One region of the Salinispora goodfellowii genome, then DNA from elsewhere that is predicted to be linked to it. Evidence: riboswitches for the same ligand, from Rfam matches in the RefSeq annotation. Region 1 holds a riboswitch; each other region holds the start of a gene.

The links. Region 1 has a riboswitch for cobalamin ahead of T398_RS18550 (ribonucleoside-diphosphate reductase subunit alpha). Riboswitches for the same ligand answer to the same signal wherever they lie in the genome.
Region 2: another riboswitch for cobalamin. It lies ahead of T398_RS13510 (ABC transporter substrate-binding protein); the one in region 1 lies ahead of T398_RS18550 (ribonucleoside-diphosphate reductase subunit alpha).
Region 3: another riboswitch for cobalamin. It lies ahead of cobN (cobaltochelatase subunit CobN); the one in region 1 lies ahead of T398_RS18550 (ribonucleoside-diphosphate reductase subunit alpha).
Region 4: another riboswitch for cobalamin. It lies ahead of T398_RS09320 (energy-coupling factor ABC transporter permease); the one in region 1 lies ahead of T398_RS18550 (ribonucleoside-diphosphate reductase subunit alpha).

The regions. Positions count from the first base shown of each region.
Region 1 covers NZ_JCANTD010000021.1:41,810-47,379, forward strand. The annotation lists gene T398_RS18545 (ribonucleotide-diphosphate reductase subunit beta) at 1-1,071, opposite strand, end outside; gene T398_RS18550 (ribonucleoside-diphosphate reductase subunit alpha) at 1,068-3,503, opposite strand; cobalamin riboswitch at 3,632-3,850, opposite strand; gene T398_RS18555 (alpha/beta fold hydrolase) at 3,900-4,694, opposite strand; gene T398_RS18560 (inositol monophosphatase family protein) at 4,751-5,557, opposite strand.
Region 2 covers NZ_JCANTD010000011.1:47,838-53,407, reverse strand. The annotation lists gene T398_RS13515 (FecCD family ABC transporter permease) at 1-848, opposite strand, end outside; gene T398_RS13510 (ABC transporter substrate-binding protein) at 882-1,817, opposite strand; cobalamin riboswitch at 1,899-2,022, opposite strand; gene T398_RS13505 (M14 family metallopeptidase) at 2,112-3,992, opposite strand; gene T398_RS13500 (DUF4229 domain-containing protein) at 4,108-4,401, opposite strand; gene T398_RS13495 (hypothetical protein) at 4,437-4,859, opposite strand; gene mqnE (aminofutalosine synthase MqnE) at 4,897-5,570, opposite strand, start outside.
Region 3 covers NZ_JCANTD010000006.1:192,125-197,694, forward strand. The annotation lists gene T398_RS09635 (FAD-binding dehydrogenase) at 1-468, opposite strand, end outside; gene T398_RS09640 (PucR family transcriptional regulator) at 669-1,880, shown strand; gene T398_RS09645 (hypothetical protein) at 2,020-2,364, shown strand; cobalamin riboswitch at 2,475-2,605, shown strand; gene cobN (cobaltochelatase subunit CobN) at 2,948-5,570, shown strand, end outside.
Region 4 covers NZ_JCANTD010000006.1:127,981-133,550, forward strand. The annotation lists gene T398_RS09295 (LLM class F420-dependent oxidoreductase) at 1-464, opposite strand, end outside; gene T398_RS09300 (hypothetical protein) at 461-616, opposite strand; gene T398_RS09305 (PadR family transcriptional regulator) at 703-1,266, shown strand; gene T398_RS09310 (radical SAM protein) at 1,399-2,994, shown strand; gene T398_RS09315 (class I SAM-dependent methyltransferase) at 2,991-3,803, shown strand; cobalamin riboswitch at 3,908-4,079, shown strand; gene T398_RS09320 (energy-coupling factor ABC transporter permease) at 4,109-4,789, shown strand; gene T398_RS09325 (energy-coupling factor ABC transporter substrate-binding protein) at 4,786-5,103, shown strand; gene cbiQ (cobalt ECF transporter T component CbiQ) at 5,105-5,570, shown strand, end outside.

The DNA.
Region 1 (5,570 bases):
GAAGTCGTCGTCGAAGGTGACGCTCCCGCTGACCCCCATCTGGTACGCCGACACCCGCCGCTCGAAGAAGTTCGACAACTCCTGTACGTCCTGCAACTCCATGAAGGCGAACGGGTTCGCGCTGCCGTACATCGGGGCGATTCCCAGCGTGACCAGCCGCCGGTCCGCGACGTGCTGGAGGTACTCCCGCATGTCGGCCAGGGACAGCCCGGACACCCCCTGTTCGAGCAGGTCCTCGGCGAACTGGACCTCGCAGTCGACCGCCTCCACCATCATCTCCCTGACCTGCTGCTCTAGGTCGGCATCGAAGAGGTCCGGTTCCTCGGCGCGGACGGTGTCCACCACGTCGAAGGCGAAGGCCATGTGCATGGACTCGTCGCGGAACACCCAGTTGGTGCCGGACGCGAGGCCGTTGAGCAGGCCCCGGGAGCGGAGGAAGTAGACGTAGGCGAAGGCGCCGTAGAAGAACAGGCCCTCGATGCAGGCGGCGAAGCAGATCAGGTTGAGCAGGAACGCCCGGCGGTCCGCCTGGGTCCGCAGCTCCCGCAGCTCGAAAATGGAGTCGATCCACCGGAAGCAGAACTCGGCCTTGCGGGCGATCGAGGGGATGTTCTCCACCGCCGCGAACGCCGCGAAGCGCTCCTTCTCCTCCGGCACGTAGGTGTCGAGCAGGTTCAGGTAGAACTGGACGTGTACCGCCTCCTCGAAGAGCTGCCGGGACAGGTAGAGCCGGCCCTCCGGGGAGTTGACGTGCTGGTAGAGGTTGAGCACCAGGTTGTTGGCGACGATCGTGTCGCCGGTGGCGAAGAACGCGACCAGCCGGGACACCAGGTGCCGCTCGGCCGGGGAGAGTTTCGCCAGGTCGGCGAGGTCGGAGTGCAGGTCCACCTCCTCGACTGTCCAGGTGTTCTTGATCGCCTCCTTGAACCGGTCGAAGAAGTGCGGGTACCGCATCGGGCGCAGGGTCAGGTCCATCCCGGGGTCGAGCAGCAACTGCCGCTCGCCGACGGTCTCGGCGGTCGCGGTACGGGTCTGGGCGGTCGCGGTACGGGTCTGGGCGTCGGTGGTCATTGGCATGCCTCGCAGCTTTCGGGGTTTTCCAGGGAGCAGGCCAGCGCCTCGGCGTCGGCCCCGGCGGAGCTCGACGGGGTCGGGGTGACGGCGACGGTGGCCTGCTGGATCCGCGTCGCGGGACGGGACCGCAGGTAGTAGGTGGTCTTCAACCCGGACTTCCAGGCGTACAGGTACATCGAGGAGAGCTTGCCGATCGTCGGCGCGGCCAGGAACAGGTTCAGCGACTGCGACTGGTCGATGTACGGGGCGCGGGCCGCGGCCAGGTCGATCAATGCCCGCTGCGGCAGCTCCCACGCCGTCCGGAACAGCTCCCGCACCTCGGCGGGGAGCTCGGCGAGGCCCTGCACCGACCCCTCCGCGCGCTTGATCTCGTCCCGGATCGGGGCCGTCCACAGCCCGCGCGCCTTCAGCTCACCGACCAGGTAGGTGTTGACCTGAAGGAACTCGCCGGACATGGTCTCGCGCTTGAACAGGTTGGACACCTGCGGCTCGATGCACTCGTAGCAGCCGGCGATCGAGGCGATCGTCGCCGTCGGGGCGATCGCCACCAGCAGCGAGTTCCGCAGACCGTGCCCCGCGACCCGTGCCTTCAGCTCGGCCCAGCGCTTCGGCTGCGCCGGCTCGGCCCCCCACAGCTCCGGGTGCAGCTCGCCCCTGGCGGCGCGGGTCTGCGCGTACGCGGGATGCGGGCCGAACCGCTCGGCGAGCCCGGCGGAGGTCTCCAACGCGGTCAGGAAGATCTCCTCCTGCACCCGGGTGGAGAGCTCCCGCGCCTCGGCCGAGTCGAACGGCAGCCGGAGCGTGAAGAAGGCGTCCTGCAGGCCCATCAGCCCGAGCCCGACCGGCCGCCAACGCGGGTTGGAGGCCGCCGCCTGCTCGGCCGGGTAGTAGTTGATGTCGATCACGCGGTCGAGGAAGACCACCGCGGTACGGACGGTGGCCCGCAGCTTCGCCCAGTCCACCCCGTCGGTGGTGACGTGGGCGCCCAGGTTGACCGAGCCCAGGTTGCACACCGCCGTCTCGGCGTCGTTGTTGACCTCAAGGATCTCGGTGCAGAGGTTCGACAGGTGAATCGTGTTGCCGGGCTCCCCGGTCTGGTTGGAGAGCGCGTTCGCGCGGTCCTTGAAGGTCATCCACCCGTTGCCGGTCTGCGCCAGGGTGCGCATCATCCGCCCGTACAGGTCCCGCGCCTTGACCGTACGGACCGCCTTCTTCTCCGCGACCCGGTAGGCGGCGTCGAACTCCGCGCCGTACAGGTCGGGCAGCTCCGGGGCGTCGGACGGGTCAACCAGCGACCAGTCCCCGTCCGCCTCGACCCGGCGCATGAACTCGTCCGGGAGCCAGTTGGCCAGGTTCAGGTTGTGCGTACGCCGGGCGTCCTCGCCCGTGTTGTCCCGCAACTCCAGGAACTCCTCGATGTCGGGGTGCCACGGCTCCAGGTAGACGCAGGCCGCACCCTTACGCCGGCCGCCCTGGTTGACCGCGGCGACGCCGGCGTCGAGGGTCTTCAGGAACGGCACGATGCCGTTCGACCGGCCGTTCGTTCCCCGGATCAGCGCGCCCCGGCCCCGGACCCGCGACCAGGCGATGCCGATGCCGCCGGAGAACTTCGACAGCTTCGCGACCTGGTGGTACCGCTGGTAGATGGAGTCCAGCTCGTCGCGGGGCGAGTCGACCAGGAAACACGAGGACATCTGGGTGTGCCGGGTGCCGGAGTTGAACAACGTGGGCGAGCTGGGCAGGTACGCCAGCGACGACATCAGCCGGTAGAACCCGATCGCCTCGGCCGGGGTCTGGGACAGCCCGCAGGCCACCCGCAGCAGCCAGTACTGCGGGGTCTCCACCACCAGCCGCGACTGCGGGTGCCGCAGCAGGTAGCGGTCCGCGACGGTACGCAGCCCGAAGTACTCGAACCGCAGGTCGCCGGCCGGGTCCACCGCGTCGTCCAGCTTGCGGGCGTTGCGGGACACGAAGGCGGCGGTGTCGTCGCTGATCAGCCCGAGGCCGTGGGCGTACCGGATGGACTGGCTGAAGCTCGCGACCTGCTGCCCCCGGACCTCCTTGTCCACGTACGCGGCCAGCAGTCGCGCCGCCAGCTTCGAATACTGCGGCTCCTCGCCGATCAGCTCCGCCGCCGTCTGGATCGACAGCCGGTCCAGCTCGGCCGTGGTCGCCCCGTCGTACAGGCCGCTGATCGTCTTGGTCGCCACCCGCAGCGGGTCCACCTCGTTCAGGTCGCCGACCCACCGCTCCACCGCGCGGACAATCTTGTTGACGTCCACCGGCTCGGTGTCGCCGTTGCGCTTGCGGACCTCCATCACCTGCCGCCGCTGCTGCTCCGCACCGGCCGGACCGTTCGTGGTGCCGTCCCGCGTCGCCGTCGTCTCCCCGGCCGAGCCGTTCGTGGCGCGTTCCCGCGTTGTCGTCATCTCCCCCTCCTCCGCCGACGAGGTCGACGAACACACGGGGGGACGCCACGATCATTCGCCCGGTGGGGTAACCACGCCGGACGGCTGCGGGCGTCGGCCGTCCCGCGCGGCCGCCGACCGCCGCACGCGTCGCGTGCGGCGCGCTGGCAGGTCTTCGGACTCGCGGGCACGCCCGGGGGACCCGGGTCGCCTACTGGCCGTCGCTTCCCAGGCTTCGATCAGCCCAGTGCGTGATGACGGCGGTCGTTCCCACTCACCGCTGCGGGGCAGTCCCGGATTTTCACCGGGTTCCCTCTTGCCTCGGCCACTCCCCGGGGGAGCGCCGAACCAGCTGCGGGAGACACCATATATGCCGCCCCCACCCGACATGCAACACCAGATGTCGTGCCGGGCGTGTCAGCGGCTGAGGAACTGCCGCAGGGCGCGAATCCAGGCGTCCCGGTCTTCGAGGTGGACGTCGTGCCCGGCGTCGGCAACGACGACCTGCTCGACGTCCGGACGCAGGGACACCATGCGCCGCACCTCGGCGGCGGGGATGATCCCGTGCTCGCCCAGCACCAGCAGGGTGGGTGCCGTGACCTGCTGCCACTCGTCCCAGCAGGCCCGGGCCGCGACGGCCGCGATGGCGTCCCGCATCACCGCCGGCTCGAACCGTGGCCAGAGCCCGTCCGGGCGCCGGTCCAGGTCCCGCAGCCAGGCCTGGGCCACCGGGGTGTCGCCCAGAAACTCGCCGGCCTGGCGAACATCGGCGAACGGCACCGGCCACGAGGCGAAGAAGGCACCCAGCTCGGCCGGGTAGTCCCCCCGCTCCTCGCGGCCCCCGACCCCGCCCTCCAGCAGCACCAGCCGGCGCACCAGCTCGGGATGCCTTGCGGCGAACAACAGCGCCGTGTGCCCACCCATAGACTGACCCACGACCGTCACCGGTGCACCACCGGCGAGTTCCGCGACGACGACGGCCACATCGTCAACGTAGGCCTGGCGAGAAAGGTCCTCCGGCCGCCGGGTCGAATGACCGTGACCGCGCTGATCCACCATGATCACTCGGTGCTCCGGCAGCGCCTCCGCCGTGGGCACCAGCTCCGCCGCGCTGCCGGCCAGCCCGTGCAACAGCACGACCACATCGTCGCCCGAGCCACCCACGAGGCAGGACAGTGCCACCCCGTCCCGACTGATCGTCACCCGCTGCACGTAGGAGTCCTCCTCGCCCTCGCGACTGTCCAACAGCCGGGCGACCCTACCCTTGCTCAGCTCTGCCGCGCCCGCTGGTTTTCGATGGACGCCAGCAGGGCGCTGTGCGTCTGCTCGTCGGCAGCCACGACAAGACCGCCCAGCCCGGTGTGCGGCGGCCGTCCGTCGATCCCGGAGACCACGCAACCCGCCGCCTCGCAGAGGGCGATCCCGGCCGCGAAGTGCACGCTGTCCCGCAACTGGTTGCCGTCGGTGACGTAGCCGGCGCGGCGGCCGGCGGCGACCCACGTCACCGCCAGGGTGCTGGCGACCACGCGCGGGTGGAACCGTGCGACGAAACTCGTGTCGGTGAGCATCCGCGCGACTTGGAAGTCGCCCCCGTTGGGAAACGGCGGATAGAGGTTGAGGTCCACCAGCTTCGAGTCAGCCGACGGGATGAGCCGCTCGTCCGTACCGCCCTGGCGGACGTAGGCGGCGGTGCCGTCGGTCCAGAACACCTCGTCGCTGAACGGGTCTGCGGCGGCGGCGACGGTGGGCTGCGTATCGCTCCGCAGCGCCACGTTGACCGCGACCAGCATGGTGCGCGCGGCGAAGTTCAACGTCCCGCACAACGGGTCGACCAGCCACATCCGCCCGCTGTCGCCGGTGCCCGTGCGCCCGCTCTCCTCCCCGACCAGGGCGTCATCGGGACGCGCCGCGCGCAGGGTGTCCAGGATGGCCTTCTCTGCCGCGAGGTCCGCTGTGGTGGCGAAGTCGTCCCCGCCCTTCGAAAACTGGGTCAGCGGGGATCCGTAGTGGGAGCGAACGACCGTCGCCCCCGCCTCCGCCGCCTCGATCGCCAACGCCTGATCTGTGATCGACATACCAGACACCATA
Region 2 (5,570 bases), on a different contig from region 1:
GTGCCGAGCGAGGCCGCGGCGATCAGCAGGTAGCGGGACCGTTGCGGGTGCAGGCCCAGGCTGGTCGCCTCGTCGTCACCGACCGAGAGGACGTCCAACTCCCGCCGGTGCAGCAGCACCACCACGGCGGTCAGCAGGAAGTACGGCAGGACCAGCCGTACGTCGTGCCAGCCGGCGGTGGCGAGCCGCCCGAGCAGCCAGGCGTAGACCTGTTGGATGCTGTCCGAGTTGCGTTGCAGCAGGTATGTCTGCCCGGCGGAGAGGAAGGCGGAGACCGCCACCCCGGCCAGGATCAGGGTCGCCGGTGATCGGCTTCGGCCGCCGGCGGAGCCGAGCAGGTAGGTCAGCGTGACCGCGCCGATCGCGCCGACGAACGCGGCCAGCGGGATGGTGACCGGCAGCCCGGTGACCGCCCCGCCGACCCCGCCAGCGGTGATCACCACGGTGACCGCGAACCCGGCGCCGGCCGCTACCCCGAGCAGGTACGGGTCGGCCAGCGGGTTGCGGAACACGCCCTGGTAGGCGCCGCCGGCCAGGGCGAGCAACCCGCCGACGAGCAGGCCGAGTACGGCCCGGGGCAGGCGCAGCTCGGTGATGATGGCGATCTCCCGCTCGGTGAGCCCGCTGTCGAGGCCGACCCCGGGGAGGAGGTTCAGCAGCTCGACCGCGACGCTGCCGGGTGGCAGGCTGACCGGGCCGAGGGAGACGCCCGCCACCAGGGCGACCAGGACCGCGGCCAGCCCGGCGACGAGCCAGCCGGGCCGCAGCCCGGCGGGCCGAGCCGCCGGCCCGCCGGAGGGGCGGCCGGAGGGGCGGCCGGAGGGGCGCTGGGTTACCACCTGCCGCATGGGGATGCCTCTGCTATCGCCACAGCTCCAACGTCACGCGGGGACCTTCGCGGTCGCCTCGATGATCGTGCGGAGCAGGTCGACGACGCGCGGGCCCCACCGGGAGGCGACGTCGTCGTCGAGCGCGACGACCTGGCCCTCCTGCACGGCGGTGATCGTCGCCCAGCCGGGTCGGGCCTGGACCGACGCGATGCTCTGCTGGCAGCACTTGGTGTCGGCGAGGAAGACGAAGTCCGGGTTGGCCTGGACGATGATCTCCTCGGAGAGCTGCGGGTAGCCACCGCTCGCGCCGTCCGCGTCGGCCGGGTCGGCGATGTTCTCGAGCCCGGCGAGCGCGTAGAGCGAGCCGATGAAGGTCTTGCTGGTGGCGGTGTACAGCTCGGGGCCGAGCTCGTGGAAGTAGGTGAGCTTCTCCGCCCGCTGGGGCAGGTCGGCGACCAACTCCGCGATGTCGTCCTGCATCTGGCTGACCACGTCGGCGGCCTCGGCGGGGTGCCCGGTCAGCGTGCCCACCTCGGTGAGCTGCCGATAGGTGTCGTCCAGCGTGGCCGCCGCCGGGGTGAGGAAAACCGGGATCTTCAGCGTGGTGAGCTGGTCCACGATCTTGTTCTGGTCGTCGGCGAGCAGGACCAGGTCGGGGTTCTGGGCGGCGATCGCCTCGGCGTTCGGCTGGAAGCCGGAGAGGTCGGTCCGCGGTGCCTCCGCCGGATAGTTGGAGTTGTCGTCGACCGCGACGACCTGCGGCCCCGCCCCGATCGCGAAGAGCACCTCGGTGGCGGTCGGCGACAGCGAGACGATCTTCTCCGGCTGCTCGTCCAGCGTGAGCGAGCCAACGGTTACCGGGAAGGTCGCGGCGCTGGACGCGCCGTCGTCAGCGGGGGAGTCCGTGGTCTTCTCGGCGCAGCCGGCGAGCGCGAGCGCGGCCACCGCGAGGGCCGCGGTGAAGAACCGGGGGGTACGTCTGGACATCGGGCCTCCTGTCGGTCGAGGAGTTGGTGCTTCGCCGACAGGGACCGAGGTGCCCGTCCACGAGGCACCCTTCCTCGAGAGCGCGTATCGCGACCGACCGCAGGCGACCTGACTCGTCCCCGGGACAAGCCCGGGGCATCACAGTTGCGGGACAGCGCCGGTTTCCCACCGGCTTCGCTGCGGGATGGTCGGTAGCACGGTAGCGCACGGTCGGGCCGGGGCCCGGAGTTGGCCGCAGACGTGTGACGAGGTGGGGAGGGGTGGGGGCCCCGGGAAAGGGCCCCCACCCCAGATTCAGGAGACGGTGATGGTGACGTTGTCGACTGCTGCCTCGACGAGGCTCCCGCCGGCGGCGTCCGCCGCCGCCACCTGGATCTGGATCGACTGGCCGGCGTACGGCGTCAGGTCGAGGTTGGCCACCGACCAGGAGGCGCTGCGGTTGGTCGCCGCGCCGGTCTGGTTGAGCAGGGTGGTGGTGCCGCCGCTGTGCACGACGCTGACCCGGAAGTAGTCGGCCGAGGAGGCGTTCGAGTAGTGCGCCAGGTACCAGGCCAACGAGAGCGTCAGCGTGCCGCTCGACGGCAGGGCCACCGCCGGGGAGCGGGCGCTGGTCGCGCCGCCGTCGATGTCGTGGGTGCCCACCGAGGAGCCGGCGAGCCGGCCGGTGACCAGGTCGTTACCGCCCGCGTACGGGGTGAGCTGCTTGGCGCCGGAGTAGCTGGTCGCCTGGGCGGCACCCCGCTCCCACTGGCCGGTGGTGGCGGTGTCGGTGCCGTTGGGGTTGATCGTCCAGCCGGTCGCGGTCTCGAAGGTGTCCGCCCAGACCGTCTCCCCGCCGCCGCCACCGCCGCAGTACTGGTCCTCCTTGCCGATCGCCCGGTACGGGCAGTCGGCGTACTCGGAGAGGAGCAGCACCGCTTCGCGGTTACGGGCGGTCTCCGCCGGGATGACCTCGTCGGGTGGGTAGAAGCCGCCGCCCGCGGCGGAGCCGGGGTACAGCTCGAAGGTGTACGCCCAGATCCCGTGCGCCCCCCACATCCAGTCGATGCTGCTGCCATCGGTGATGTAGAGGTCGCTGGACTGCTGCGGGGTGTAGCCGTTGGTGGCCGCCATCTCCCCGCCGATGGTGGCGAAGGTGTTGTACTGGTCGGCCGTCATCCCCGGGGCGGTGTTGCTGTACGTGTAGCCGAACGGCCAGAGCACCAGCTCGGAGTAGGTGTGGAAGTCGATGTTGGCCTTGATCTGCTGGACTCCGCCCACGACCCGGCTGTCCACGAAGTCGCGCACCGCATCGGTCTCCGGGGCGGAGAAGGGCGACGGGCCCCGGTAGGTGCTCGACGAGGTGGAGCCGGAGGAGCCGCCGCAGCAGCCCCAGAGGTAGTCCCAGTTGCGGTTCAGGTCGGTGCCGACCCAGGACGAGCCGCTGTTGGGCTGCCGATTCTTGCGCCACGACCGGTACGAGCCGGTGGCGATGTCGTACTCGCTGCCGTCCGGGTTCACGGTCGGGATGATCCACAGCTCCCGGCTGTTGACCACGTTGGTGACCCGGGAGTTACTGCCGTAGTTGTCGGTGAAGAGGTTTAGCAGGTAGATCGCCATCTCCACGGTCAGGTGCTCCCGAGCGTGCTGCTGGGAGTTGAAGAGGATTTCCGGCTCGTCCTCGTCGGTCCCGACGTTGTCGGAGATCTTCACCGCCATCAGGTCCCGGCCCTCGTGCGAGGTGCCGATGCTGATCTTCCGCGCGATGCTGGGGTGCTCCGCCACCACCTGGTTCACCACGGCCGTCAGTTCGGCGTAGTTGTGGTAGTCGGAGTCGGCGGGCGGGAAGTCGAAGATGCCGACGTCCCCGTGGTCGTGATCGTGGCCGGTGGGGGTTACCGGCACCTCCTCCAGCTCGAAGCCCAGCCGGGTGATCGCGGCGGCCTCGGCGGCGGTGGCGGTGACGTGCAGGACACCGTGCTCGGAGTAGTCGATCGCGGCGCCGGTGCTGGCGACCGCGCTGCGGTCGGTCACGGTACGCGGGCCGAGCACCCGGTACTGGACGGCGGCCGACTCACCGCTGGGCTCCGGCGTGGTGTTCGCGGAGACCGGGGACGCGGCGAAGGTGAGCAGGCCGAACCCCGCGGCGACGACGAGCGCGAGGCGGCGGCGAAGGGTGGGGGTGCGGAAGGCCATGGACAACCTCCTGACGAGCGCGGGAAACCTTTCCCGCCTGGTACCGCACACTCCACCACTCAACGCATGGTCATATCAATGTTCTTCCATGTGTAAATTTAATGGCGCCCGTGGATCAGGACTTCGGTGCGTCGCCGTCCCGCTCCGGCGAGTCCGTCCCGGCGTCGTCCTCGCCGGCCAGCGCCGAGCGCAGCCGCTCCTTCTCCGCGCGCCGCCGCTCGGTGGCGGCAGCCATCTCCTCGGCCATCTCCTCCCGCCACGGCCGCAGCAGGAAGAAGGAGAGCGCCGCCGAGAAGATCAACGCCACCATCAGTTTGATAAAGAGATTCAACTCCACGAACCAGAGGGCCGCCAGCACGACGACAAACAGCCCGATCCGGCCCAGCGTGTACTTGACCGCCGCGCTCATCTCCGTACTCCGTTCTCCGCCGTCGACGGGCGGCCTCAGCCCGTCCTCCGGGCGAGCCACCGCACCCCGTGGAACCACACCACCGCGTACCCGACGGTGAAGGCCGCCGCACCCAGCCCGCCGGAGACCACCGGCGGCAGGTCAGCGGTGAAACCGGCCACCACCAGGCCGAGGGTCAGCCCCACGGCTCCGGCCGCCAGGCCCGCCGCCACCCGGGCGGCGCCAAACCCCCAGGCGCGGAAGTCATCCCAGTAGAGCCAGGCCGGCAGGATCACTGCCAGCCACCCGTTGGCCTGGCCGAACTCCCCCGAACTGAGCGAGGTGAAGCCCAGGTCCAGGGTCGCCAACGCGAGCACCCCGACAACCCAGCCGGCCAGACTCACCCCGAGCAGGTCACCCAGGGTCAGTACCCGCCCCTCGGCATCTCGCCGGGGAATTCTGTTGCGCTGCTCGGTCATGGCCCTACGAGGGTACGCGAACCGCCGACCAGCACGATCAGGCCCACACCTGCTGCGGCTCGGCGCGACGCTCGGCGAGCGAGGGCGCGGCGTCGTACTCGCGCACGACGTCGTACCGGGTGTTGCGCTCGACCGGGCGGAACCCGGCGTCCCAGATCAGGTCCAGCAGGTCAGCCCGGTTCATGGTGCTCGGCGTGCCGTACGAGTCGGCGTCATGGGTGATCTTGTATTCCACCACCGAGCCGTCCAGGTCGTCCACGCCGAAGTTCAACGACAGCTGGGCGACCGACAGCCCGTGCATCACCCAGAAGCACTTCACGTGCGGGACGTTGTCGAAGAGCAGCCGGGAGACCGCGTACGTCTTCAGCGACTCCGCCGGCGAGGCCATCGTCGTCCGCGCCTGGATCTGGTTACGGATCTTGCCGTCCGCCGAGTCGACGAAGTCATGCTGGTAGCGCAGCGGAATGAAGACCACGAAGCCGTTGGTCTCGTCCTGCAGCTCCCGCAGCCGCAGCACGTGGTCAACCCGGTGCCGGGGTTCCTCGATGTGCCCGTACAGCATGGTTGCCGGGGTCTTCATGCCCTTGTTGTGCGCCAGCCGGTGGATCCGGGACCAGTCCTCCCAGTGGCAGGCGTGGTCCACGATGTGCTGCCGCACCTCCCAGTCGAAGATCTCCGCACCGCCGCCGGTCAGCGACTCCAGACCGGCGT
Region 3 (5,570 bases), on a different contig from region 1:
TACCCGTCGCTCGAACGGCTCCACCACGCCGGGACCGGTGCCCCAGGTGATGTGGAACCGCGGAACCGAGTTGCCGTGCCCACCGGGCCGGCCGTCGCCGCGTTCGGCCCAGCCGACCACCGGGAAGAAGCGATGCCCGTACTGCCGCAGCCAGGACCGTTTCTCTCCGGCGGCGAAATCCAGGTACGCCTCGGCCCAGGCGCGCGGCCACCGGTCCTCGTCGCGGTCGAACTGGGCGCTGCCGAACCAGTCCTGCCGGGCCAGCGCGAGGGAGTCCCGAACGCCCATCCGCCGCTGCTCGGGGCTGTCAACCAGGAACAGCCCGCCCAGGCTCCAGAACGCCTGTCCGCCCAGGTTCTGCTCCCCCTCCTGGTCAACGAGGAGCACGCTCCGGCCGAGGTCTGCCGCCTCGGCGGCGGCGACCAGCCCGGCCAGACCGGCTCCGACCACGACGACGTCAGCTTCCACGGATGCCTCCTTTGGTGGGGCGGACATTGACCCGCTTCCGGGCCGATCGCGGGAGCGGGACGGCGCCGGGGGGTTGCCCCACCGTGCCGCAGCCGACCGGGCGACGCCACCAGTTCCGCGCTGGGTGAGCATGAGTATTGTCAATGCGCGCGGTTCGTGGGCGGTCGGGCCGGCTGGCAGTGCGAGGGGCGGTGACCGCGATGGGCCTCGCGGAACGGCTGGTCGTGCATCGGATGCTCACCGAGCGTAGCTCGACCCTCGTGGACGAGCTGGTCGGCGCGGTTGTCGACCAGGTTCCGATCTACCGCGAACTCGGTGAAACCCAACTTCGGGAGGTCACCGCCATCGCCCGGTGGGCCGTCACCCGGCTCACCGAGATGTGGGTGGACGGCACCCGGCTGACCGCCCGGGACATCAGCCGCTTTCGGGGCATCGGCGCCACCCGCGCCACGGACGGTCGACCACTGCTGGCGGTGCTGCGTGCCTATCGGGTCGCGGCGGCCATCATCACAGACGCTGTCGCCGAGCATGCCCCGCCCGGGCTGACCGTCGCCGACCTTGCCGCATTGGTGCAGGCCCTGGTCGCCGCGCTCGATGAGCTGTCCGAGGCGTTGGCCAACGGCTACCAGCACAAGGCCGCCGAGTTGATCACCGACCGGCGCCGACTGATCGACGAGTTCCTGCACGATCTGCTCGCCGGTCGCCAGACCTCGCCCGGCGCCCTCGCCGACCGTACCGAGCAGCTCAACGTTCGCGTCCCCGCGAGCTTCGGTCTCCTCCTCGCCGTCGGCGGCCCGGCGAGTCCGGAGGCCCACCCCGCCCGCGTCGCCGTGCTCGTTGCGGCTCCAGCCGTCGGCGCGGACCACGGCCCGGTCGACCTGAGTACCGGTGCGCTGCTGAGCACGGTGCGGGCCGGCGCGGGTGTCCTGCTGCTCCCGGACGAGCACGATCGGTCCGCGGTGGCGGCGGCCGTGGCCGCGGACGGTTGGCGGGCCTGTCTGATCAGCGGCGCCTCCCCGGCGACCCTGCCGCAGGACTATCGGGCAGCGGTTGCCGCGCTCAAGCACGCACCCGTGGCGGCGTTCGCCCGCCGGACCGTCCTCGACCGCGGCGACGCGCTCACCGTCGCGGTACTGCACGGAGCGCCCCCCGTTGACCGTGCCGCACTGCACGCCGCGGTCCTCGGCCCGGTGCTCACCCCCGCCAACACCCACCTGCTCGAAGGCCTGCACGCGTACCTCACCCACGGGTCGGCGAGCGAGGCCGCGACCGCGGTTGGACTGCACCCGCAGACCATGCGCCATCGGCTTCGCCGGCTCACCGAGCTCACCGGCCGCAGCCTGACCCACTCCTGGGACCGGCTCGTGCTCGCGGTGACGCACGCCTCACTCCCGCCGCCCCCGGGGTGGTGAGCCGGCCGATGCCTTCCCGCGGGCTTGGTGCCCCCGTTGGCGTGCATCCTCAGCGCGTCATCAGGTGGCGTACAGACGGCACTCAGCCATGGGTGGTGCACTGGAGGCCGGCGGCGCTGGAGTTTCAAGGAGGAGCGGCATGGGCTGGTTCAGTCGGAAGCGGTCGCGTACCTGGGGATCAGACGGGGTGCCGACGAAGCTCGACCGGGAGGGCACCCGCGCGGACCTGGTGGCGCTGGAGCAGTTCGTCGCCAGCCGGACCGGGGTCGAGTTCTACCTGGAGCCGGAGACGACGGCGACGGACACGACGGTGGTGGCGATCGCACATGACGGCGAGTGGATCCGCCGCCGTACCGGGTCGCCGCGGGTTGCCGCATCACTCGCCCGCCGGCTGGCCCTGCCGCTCTACGAAGCGGCCAAGATGGGCTATCCGGAGCGGATGCGCGCCTGGAACCGGGCCCACCCGGAGCGGCGCCTGCGGTAGCCGCCGCGCCCTCCGGGGCCGTTGCACCGGGACCGGTTGACCGCTGGTCTCCCCTCGTTTCGTTGACCGGAACGTATTGGTGTGGCAGAGTTCGCGGCCGGACGGCAGTGAAGGAAGCCGGTGTGAATCCGGCGCGGTCCCGCCACTGTCACCGGGGAGTGATCTTCCTTGCGGAGCCACGACCGTGCGTCGCGCGGTTGGAAGGCCGGGGGTGAGCGTCGATCCGGGAGCCAGGATACTTCGGCCGTCGGTGCACCCCAGGGCGTGGATACCCGAGGAGGAACCGATGACGCGTAGCGTCCCAGCTATCGACAGCTGTCGCATTATCCTGGCGGGCGGCGGTATGCCCGCGACCGGTCCGTGGCCGGGCGCCGCCGCGACTGGCCCCGCCGCCGAGAATGTCCCCGCTGCCGTGCTTGGTGCCGCCGTTCTCGGCCCCGCTGCCCGCGGTTGATCGCTGCCTGACGCGGGCCCGGTCGGCCGCCCAGTCGGGTGGCCCGAGACGGCGCCCGTGAAGCCGAATCATCTCCCGTTTCGCTGATCGTCCGCCCCTCGACGCGGGCTTCACTCTCCGGAGCTTCCCGTGCGCATTCTGTTGCTATCTACCGCCGACACCGACCTGCTCGCCGCGCGAGCCAGCGGGGCCGACTACCGCCTGGCCAACCCGACCCGGGTGGCCGTTGACGGCGTACCGGAACTGCTCGACGGCGTGGAACTGGCCGTCGTCCGCCTGCTCGGTGGCCGGGCCGCGTGGCCGGACGGATTGGCGGCGGTCCTCGCCTCGGACGTGCCAACGGTGCTGCTGGGCGGGGAGAGCGTCCCCGACGCCGAGCTGACCGCCGCCTCCACCGTGCCCTCCGGTGTCGCCACCCAAGCCCTCTCCTACCTGGTCGAGGGGGGCCCGGAGAACCTGGCGCAGCTGGCCCGGTTCCTGTCCGACACGGTGCTGCTCACCGGCGAGGGGTTCGCGCCCCCCACACCGACCCCGGCGTACGGGATGCACGGTGACTGGTCGACCGACCCGGACCGGCCGACCGTCGGGATCGTCTTCTACCGGGCGCACGCGCTCGCCGGCAACACCGCCTTCGTGGACACGCTCGCCGGCGCCGTGGAGGCCGCGGGGGGCAACGCGGCACCGATCTTCTGCGGCTCGCTGCGTGGGCTGACCGCCGGCGCGGGCCCACTGGAGCTCTTCGCCCGCTGTGACGCCCTGCTGGTCACCGTGCTCGCCGCCGGGGGCACCGTGGCCACCGACGCAGCCGGTGGTGGGGACGAGGACGCCTGGGACGTGGGCGCGCTCGCCGCCCTCGACCTGCCGGTCATCCAGGCGCTCTGTCTCACCAGCACGCGGGAACAGTGGGCCGCCAGCGACGCCGGACTATCGCCTTTGGACGCGGCGATGCAGGTGGCGATCCCCGAGTTCGACGGGCGGATCGTCACCGTGCCGTTCTCGTTCAAACAGCTCGACGCCGACGGGCTGTCGGTCTACGCGCCGGACCCGGAGCGCGCCGCCCGGGTGGCCGGAATCGCCGTCCGGCACGCCCGGCTGCGGCACCTGCCGAACGCCGGCAAGCGGGTGGCGGTGGTGCTCAGCTCGTACCCGACGAAGCACTCCCGGGTCGGCAACGCCGTCGGCCTGGACACCCCGGCCAGCGCGGTGCGGCTGCTCGCCGCGCTCGCCGCCGCCGGCTACGACCTCGGCGCGACGCCCGTCCCGGACGACGGGGACGCCCTCATCCACGCCCTCATCGCCGCCGGCGGCCACGACGTCGAGTGGCTCACCCCCGAGCAGCTCGCCACCGCCAGCGCGCGGGTGCCGCGGGAGACGTACCGGCGGTGGTTCGACCAGGTGCCGGCGCCGCTGCGCGCCGCCATGGTCCGCCACTGGGGGGAGCCGCCGGGGGAGCTGTACACCGACGGCGGCGACCTCGTCCTGGCCGGTCTGCGGTTCGGCAACGTGGTCCTGCTGATCCAGCCGCCCCGCGGCTTCGGGGAGAACCCGATCGCCATCTACCACGACCCGGACCTGCCCCCCAGTCACCACTACCTGGCCGCGTACCGGTGGCTGGCCGCCCCCGCCACGACCGGGGGCTTCGGCGCGGACGCCGTGGTACACCTGGGCAAGCACGGCACCCTGGAGTGGCTGCCGGGCAAGGGCCTCGGGCTGGCCGCCGACTGCGCCCCGGACGCGGTCCTCGGTGACCTGCCGCTGGTGTACCCGTTCATCGTCAACGACCCGGGGGAGGGGACGCAGGCCAAGCGCCGCGCGCACGCGGTCGTCGTCGACCACCTGGTGCCGCCGATGGCCCGCGCCGAGACCTATGGGGACCTGGCGAAGCTGGAGCAACTACTCGACGAGTACGCCACCGTGCAGGCGCTCGACCCGGCGAAGGCGCCCGTCGTACGAGGACAGATCTGGGAGCTGGTGCGCACCGCGGAACTGCACCACGACCTGCACCAGTCGGAGATGCCGGCCGCCGATGACTTCGACGACTTCGTGTTGCACCTCGACGGTTACCTCTGCGAGGTCAAGGACGTGCAGATCCGCGACGGCCTGCACGTGCTGGCCGAAGCACCCGGCGGCGAAGCGCGGGTCAACCTGGTGCTCGCCGTGCTGCGTGCCCCACAGGTGTGGGGCGGGACCCGGGCCCTGCCCGGCCTGCGGCAGGCCCTCGCCGCCAGCTACGGCCTGGACGAGTCCGCGCTGCTCGCCGTGCCCGGAGCCCGGGTGCGGGTACCGGCCGCGCTGACCGACGCCGCCGGTGGGCCGGCCGGCACCGCCGCCGACGCCGTCGACCTGATCGAGGGTCTGGCCCGGCGCCTCGCCCTCGGGATGGAGACGCTCGGCTGGCCGGCCGACCGGGCGCAGGAGGTCGTCGTCGAGGTCACCGGCCGGGCGATTCCGGAGGCCGCCGCGGTGCTGCGCTTCGCCGCCACCGAGCTGGTGCCGCGGCTGGAGCGCACCACCGACGAGCTGGCGCACACCCTCGCCGCCCTCAACGGGCGGTTCGTGCCCCCCGGCCCGTCCGGATCACCCACCCGAGGTCTGGTCAACGTGCTGCCCACCGGTCGCAACTTCTACTCGGTCGACCCGAAGGCGATCCCCAGCCGCAACGCCTGGGACGTCGGCGTGGCCCTGGCCGACTCGCTGCTGAGCCGGCACCTCGCCGACACCGGGGTGTACCCGCGCTCGGTCGGGCTCACCG
Region 4 (5,570 bases), on a different contig from region 1:
TTCAGTGGCTTACCCAGCCCGGTGCCGCCGCGATGCGGTAGCTGGAAGAAGTCGCCGTCGTACGTAACCGGCTCGGACCGGGCGAGGACGGCGCGGATGATTTCGATGTACTCCCGGGTGCGGGCCAGCGGACGCGGATAGGGCTGGCCGTACCATCCCTCCACGACCTGCGGGCCGGACACGCCGAGCCCGAGGACGAAGCGGCCCCCGGAGAGGTGGTCGAGGGTGAGCGCGGCCATCGCCGCGGCGGTCGGAGTGCGGGCCGACATCTGCATGATGTTGGTGCCCAGGCGGACCGTGGAGGTGCTCGCTCCCCACCACGCGAGTGGGGTGAGGCAGTCCGATCCGTACGCCTCGGCGGCCCAGACGGAGTCGAAGCCGAGTCGGTCGGCCTCGGCGATAGCCGCCGTGACGCCCTCGGGCGGCCCGGAGGACCAGTAGCCGGTCGTGTAGCCAAGCTTCATGGGGGTGTCCTTCCAGGTCCCCGGGAGTCCCGGGTGCGGGGGAAGCCGGTGGGGGCCGTCTCGCTCCGCGTGGTGACGGTGGGCAGGGTGACGATGGGCAGGATCGACGGTCGGGAGAACTGCCGCCGATAATCCACAACAGGAATAGTCATATCATTGAGTATGGTTCGGGGGAAGGGTCGGCGACGCGGTGCCGGCCCGCCGAATTCCGTCCTCACCCGGAGCGGGAGGTGTGGCCATGGCGCTGCGGCACGCGGTGTTGGCGGCGCTGCTCGATGGAGAGTACAGCGGCTATCAGCTGGCCAAAATCTTCGATGTTTCCTGCTCCAACTTCTGGTACGCGGTACCCCAGCAGCTCTACGCCGAGTTGACCAGGCTGGAACGGGCGGGGTTGATCACTGGTCGCCAGGTCATCCAGCACGACCGCCCCAACAAGCGGCTGTTCACGGTCACCCCCGCCGGCCTCGCCGAACTGGCCGCCTTCGCCGCCGTGCCGTCGAAGCCGTCGTCGACCCGGGAGGACCTGCTCGTCGTGGTCCAGGCCGTGGACCGACTCGACCCGGCACCGGTCATCGCCCAGCTCGAGGAGCGGGCGGTCATCGCCGCCGCCAAGGTGGAACTCTTCGACCGGATGCTCCGGCAGCTGCGCGGTGACCTGACCGAGGAGACGTTCCTGCGCGAGAGCAACCGGATCGGGCCGTACCTCACCTGCCTGCGGGGGCGTCGCTTCGAGCAGGAAAATCGCGAATGGTGTCTGCAGGTTGCGGCGCTGCTCCGCGCTCGTGCCCCGGTGTCGCGCTGACCTGCCGGTGCCGGGCTACCCTCCGGCCCGGCCACCAGCACGGGGCGGGGCACTGCCGGTCGGTCAGCCACGCCGGGCAGTATTCGACCAAGCCGGCGTGCCGGGGCAGTGCGGCGTGGAATGGTGAGAGCCATGAAGCGGGACCGGGATGAGATTTTCGTCGAGTACACAAAGTCGATCTGCCCGGTCTGCAAGGTGGTTGTCGACGGACAGGTCAACCTCCGCGACGACAAGGTCTACCTGCGGAAGCGCTGTCCGGAGCACGGCCAGTTCGAGGCGTTGGTGTACGGCGACGCGCGGATGTACCTCGACAGCGCCCGATTCAACAAGCCCGGCACGATCCCGCTGACCTTCCAGACCGAGGTGCGCGACGGTTGCCCGGCGGACTGCGGGCTGTGTCCGGAACACAAGCAGCATGCCTGTCTGGGCATCATCGAGGTCAACACCGGCTGTAACCTCGACTGCCCGATCTGCTTCGCCGACTCCGGTCACCAGCCCGACGGGTACGCCATCAGCCTGGCGCAGTGCGAGCGGATGCTCGACGTCTTCGTGGCGAGTGAGGGCGAGGCCGAGGTGGTGATGTTCTCCGGTGGAGAGCCCACCATCCACCGGCAGATCCTAGACTTCGTGGACGCCGCCCAGGTCCGCCCGATTCGGGCCGTCAACCTCAACACCAACGGAATCCGGCTCGCCAGCGACCGGAGGTTCGTGGCAGCGCTCGGCGAACGGAACCGTCCCGGCCGGGCGGTCAACATCTACCTGCAGTTCGACGGGTTCGACGAGCGAACACACCGGGAGATCCGGGGTCGGGACCTGCGTGAGATCAAGCAGCGCGCGTTGGACAACTGCGCCGAGGCCGGCCTGACCGTCACCCTGGTGGCCGCGGTCGAACGGGGGCTCAACGAGCACGAACTCGGCGCCATCATCAGCCACGGCCTGGCGCACCCGGCGGTGCGGAGCGTCTCGTTCCAGCCGGTCACCCACTCCGGCCGGCACACGCCCTTTGACCCGCTGACCCGGCTGACCAACTCCGACATCATTCACCTCGTCGCGCGGCAGCGGCCCGACTGGTTCCGGGCCGAGGACTTCTTCCCGGTGCCGTGCTGCTTCCCGACCTGCCGGTCGATCACCTATCTGCTCACCTCGGGCACGCCCGGCGCCGAGGATTTCGGGGTGGTGCCGATTCCCCGGCTGCTCGACGTGGCGGACCATCTCGACTACGTCACCAACCGGGTGGTGCCGGACCCCGCTGTCCGGGAAGCACTGGAGAAGCTGTGGTCTGCGTCGGCGTTCATGGGCACCGACACGACCAAGGTGCGCCTCGCCCAGACCGCCGCGGCGCTGGACTGTGCCGACGCCTGCGGCGTCAACCTACCCGAGGCGGTGGCGAACCTGACCGACCGGGCCTTCATGATCGTGATCCAGGACTTCCAGGACCCGTACACCCTCAATGTGCGGCAGCTGATGAAGTGTTGCGTCGAGGAGATCACCCCGGATGGCAGACTGATCCCGTTCTGCGCCTACAACTCGGTCGGCTACCGGGAACAGGTCCGCGAGCAGATGTCCGGGGTGCCGGTCGCCGACGTGGTGCCCAACGCACTCGCGCTCCGCTCGATGATCACCGACTCTCCGTACGGGTCGAAGGTCGCCCAGCACCCGGACGGCGGCGTCGCCGCCGGACGGCGGGTGGCGCGGGACGCCACCAACGTCGGGCGGCGGATCCGGTGACGAGGAGTGAGCCCGCAGCGGATCCGAAGGGCTGCTGCGCCGCGGCTTACGGTTCGGACCTGGTCGCCCTGCTCCTCGGCGAGGCGTACCATCCCGGTGGTTCGTCGCTGACCCGCCGACTCGCCGCCCGACTGGGCCTGACCACCGGCGAACGCGTACTCGATGTGGCGAGCGGACGAGGCGCCAGCGCGCTGCTGCTGGCGTCCGAGTACGGCTGCACGGTGACCGGTGTGGACCTCGCCGGCTCCAACGTCGCGGTGGCCACCCGGGTGGCCCGGTCCGTTGGGCTCGCCGACCAGGTGCGGTTCCGGCGGGGAGACGCCGAGCGGCTGGCTGTCGACTCGCATTCGGTTGAGGTGGTGGTCTGCGAATGCGCCTTCTGCACCTTCCCCGACAAGCCCACCGCAGCGGGGGAACTGGCCCGGGTGCTGGTCCCGGGCGGTCAACTCGGGCTGGCCGATGTTGTCGCCGTCCCCGACCGGCTGCCCCCCGAACTGACCGGGTTGGGAGCGTGGATCGCCTGCGTTGCCGATGCGCGCCCCCTCGATGAGTACGTCGCCCTGTTGGCGGGCGCAGGACTGACGACAACCCACACCGAACGGCACGACTCCGCGGTCACCACGATGATCGACCAGATCGAGGCGCGCCTGACCGTGCTGCGGCTGACCGCCGCGGATCAGGCGGCGGCGCTCGGCTTGGACTTCGACCGGGCCCCGGCGGTCTTGGCCGCGGCCCGGGCCGCGGTCGCCGACGGTGCGCTCGGCTACGCCCTCCTGACGGCCAGGAAACCGGGCTCTGGCCCGGGCTGAAGTTCCCGGCTCGTGGTGCAGCGTGGCGTCCGGTTTCGTCGTAGCCGGCGGAGGCGGGTAGCGATTGGTGTGAATCGACAGCTTGCCGTCCGGGCGGGTGCCCGATAGCCTCTCGCCGTCAAGGTGCACGGGAAGCCGGTGGAAGACCGGCGCGGCCCTCGCCACTGTGACCGGGTAGTGATCTCTGACTGTGCCACTGGGCCCAACCAGGTCTGGGAAGGCTGGAGTGAACGTCGATCCGGAAGCCAGGAGACCGGCCTTGACACGGATCTCATCCACGAGGTGCTGGAAGGGAAGGTCATTCGATGCATATCGCCGAGGGGTATCTCCCTCCGGAACAGGCGGCGGCGTGGTTCGTCGTGTCCGCGCCCTTCGTCGTCCACGGGAGTCGGGCCCTGGTCCGGCAGGTCCGGGCAGATCCAGACTCGAAACTGCTGCTCGGTGCGGCCGGTGCCTTCACCTTCGCGCTGTCCGCATTGAAGATCCCGTCGGTGACCGGGTCGAGTTCCCACCCGACCGGCACCGGGCTGGGGGCGGTGCTGTTCCGACCGCCGGTGATGAGCGTGCTGGGCGGCATTGTGCTGCTGTTCCAGGCGCTGCTACTGGCCCACGGCGGGCTGAGCACGCTGGGCGCGAACATCTTCTCGATGGCGATCGTCGGCCCGTGGGTGGCGTATGGGAGCTACACCATGGTCCGTCGCGCTGGCGGCGGACTGGGTCCGGCGGTGTTCGCCGCTGCGGCCCTGGGCAGCCTGGCGACGTACGGTGTCACCGTCGCCCAGCTGGCCCTGGCGTTCCCCGACCCGGTCTCCGGCGTCGGCGGTGCGCTGGCGAAGTTCGGCGGGATCTTCGCCGTGACCCAGATTCCGTTGGCGATCAGCGAGGGACTGCTGACCGTTCTGGTGGTCCGCCTGCTGAGTCGGACCAGCGGAGACGACCTGCGTCGGCTCGGCCTGCTGCGCCCGGCGGCGGAGGTACGGGCATGAGGCGCTTCTCCTGGGTGAACCTGCTGTTGCTGCTCGCGGTGCTGCTCCTGGCGGTGGTGCCGCTGGCGCTCGGCCTGGGGTCGGGGGAGGAACCCTTCTCCGGCGCGGACGCCCTCGCCGAGCAGGCCATCGTGGACGACCACCCCGACTACCAGCCGTGGTTCTCGCCGATCTACGAGCCGCCGTCGGCCGAGCTGGAGTCGGCGTTCTTTGCTCTCCAGGCCGCGCTCGGCGCCGGCCTGCTCGGCTACTACTTCGGTGTCGCCCGGACCCGGCAGCGGCAGCGCGACGCGGTCGATCGGCAGCGCGGTTAGCGTGTTCGCCCTCGACATCGCCGCGCACACCGGTCCCTGGCGAGGTCGGCACCCCGCCGAGAAGGCGCTGCTCGCGCTCGGGCTGCTGGTCTGCGCGGTGGCCCTGCCCACCTGGCCCGCCGCGCTCCTGTCCGGTGGCGCCGCGGCGGTGCTGCTGGCCGCCGCACGGGTGCCACTGGTCGTGGTGCTGCGGGCGGCCCGGGTGCCGCTGTTCTTCGTGGCCACCTCCACGGTCCCGTTGCTGGTGTCGATGCCGGCTCCGGCCCGACTGGCCATCGACCCCGCCGGCCTGCCGCTGGCGGCACAGACCGCGGGCCGCTCCGTGGCGGCGTTGACCTGCCTGCTGCTGTTCACCGCCACCACACCGTTGTCGGATGTCCTGCCACGACTGCACCGGCTGGGGATCCCCCCGGCGGTCACCGAGGTTGCCGCGTTGACGTACCGGATGCTCTTCCTGCTGGTGGAGA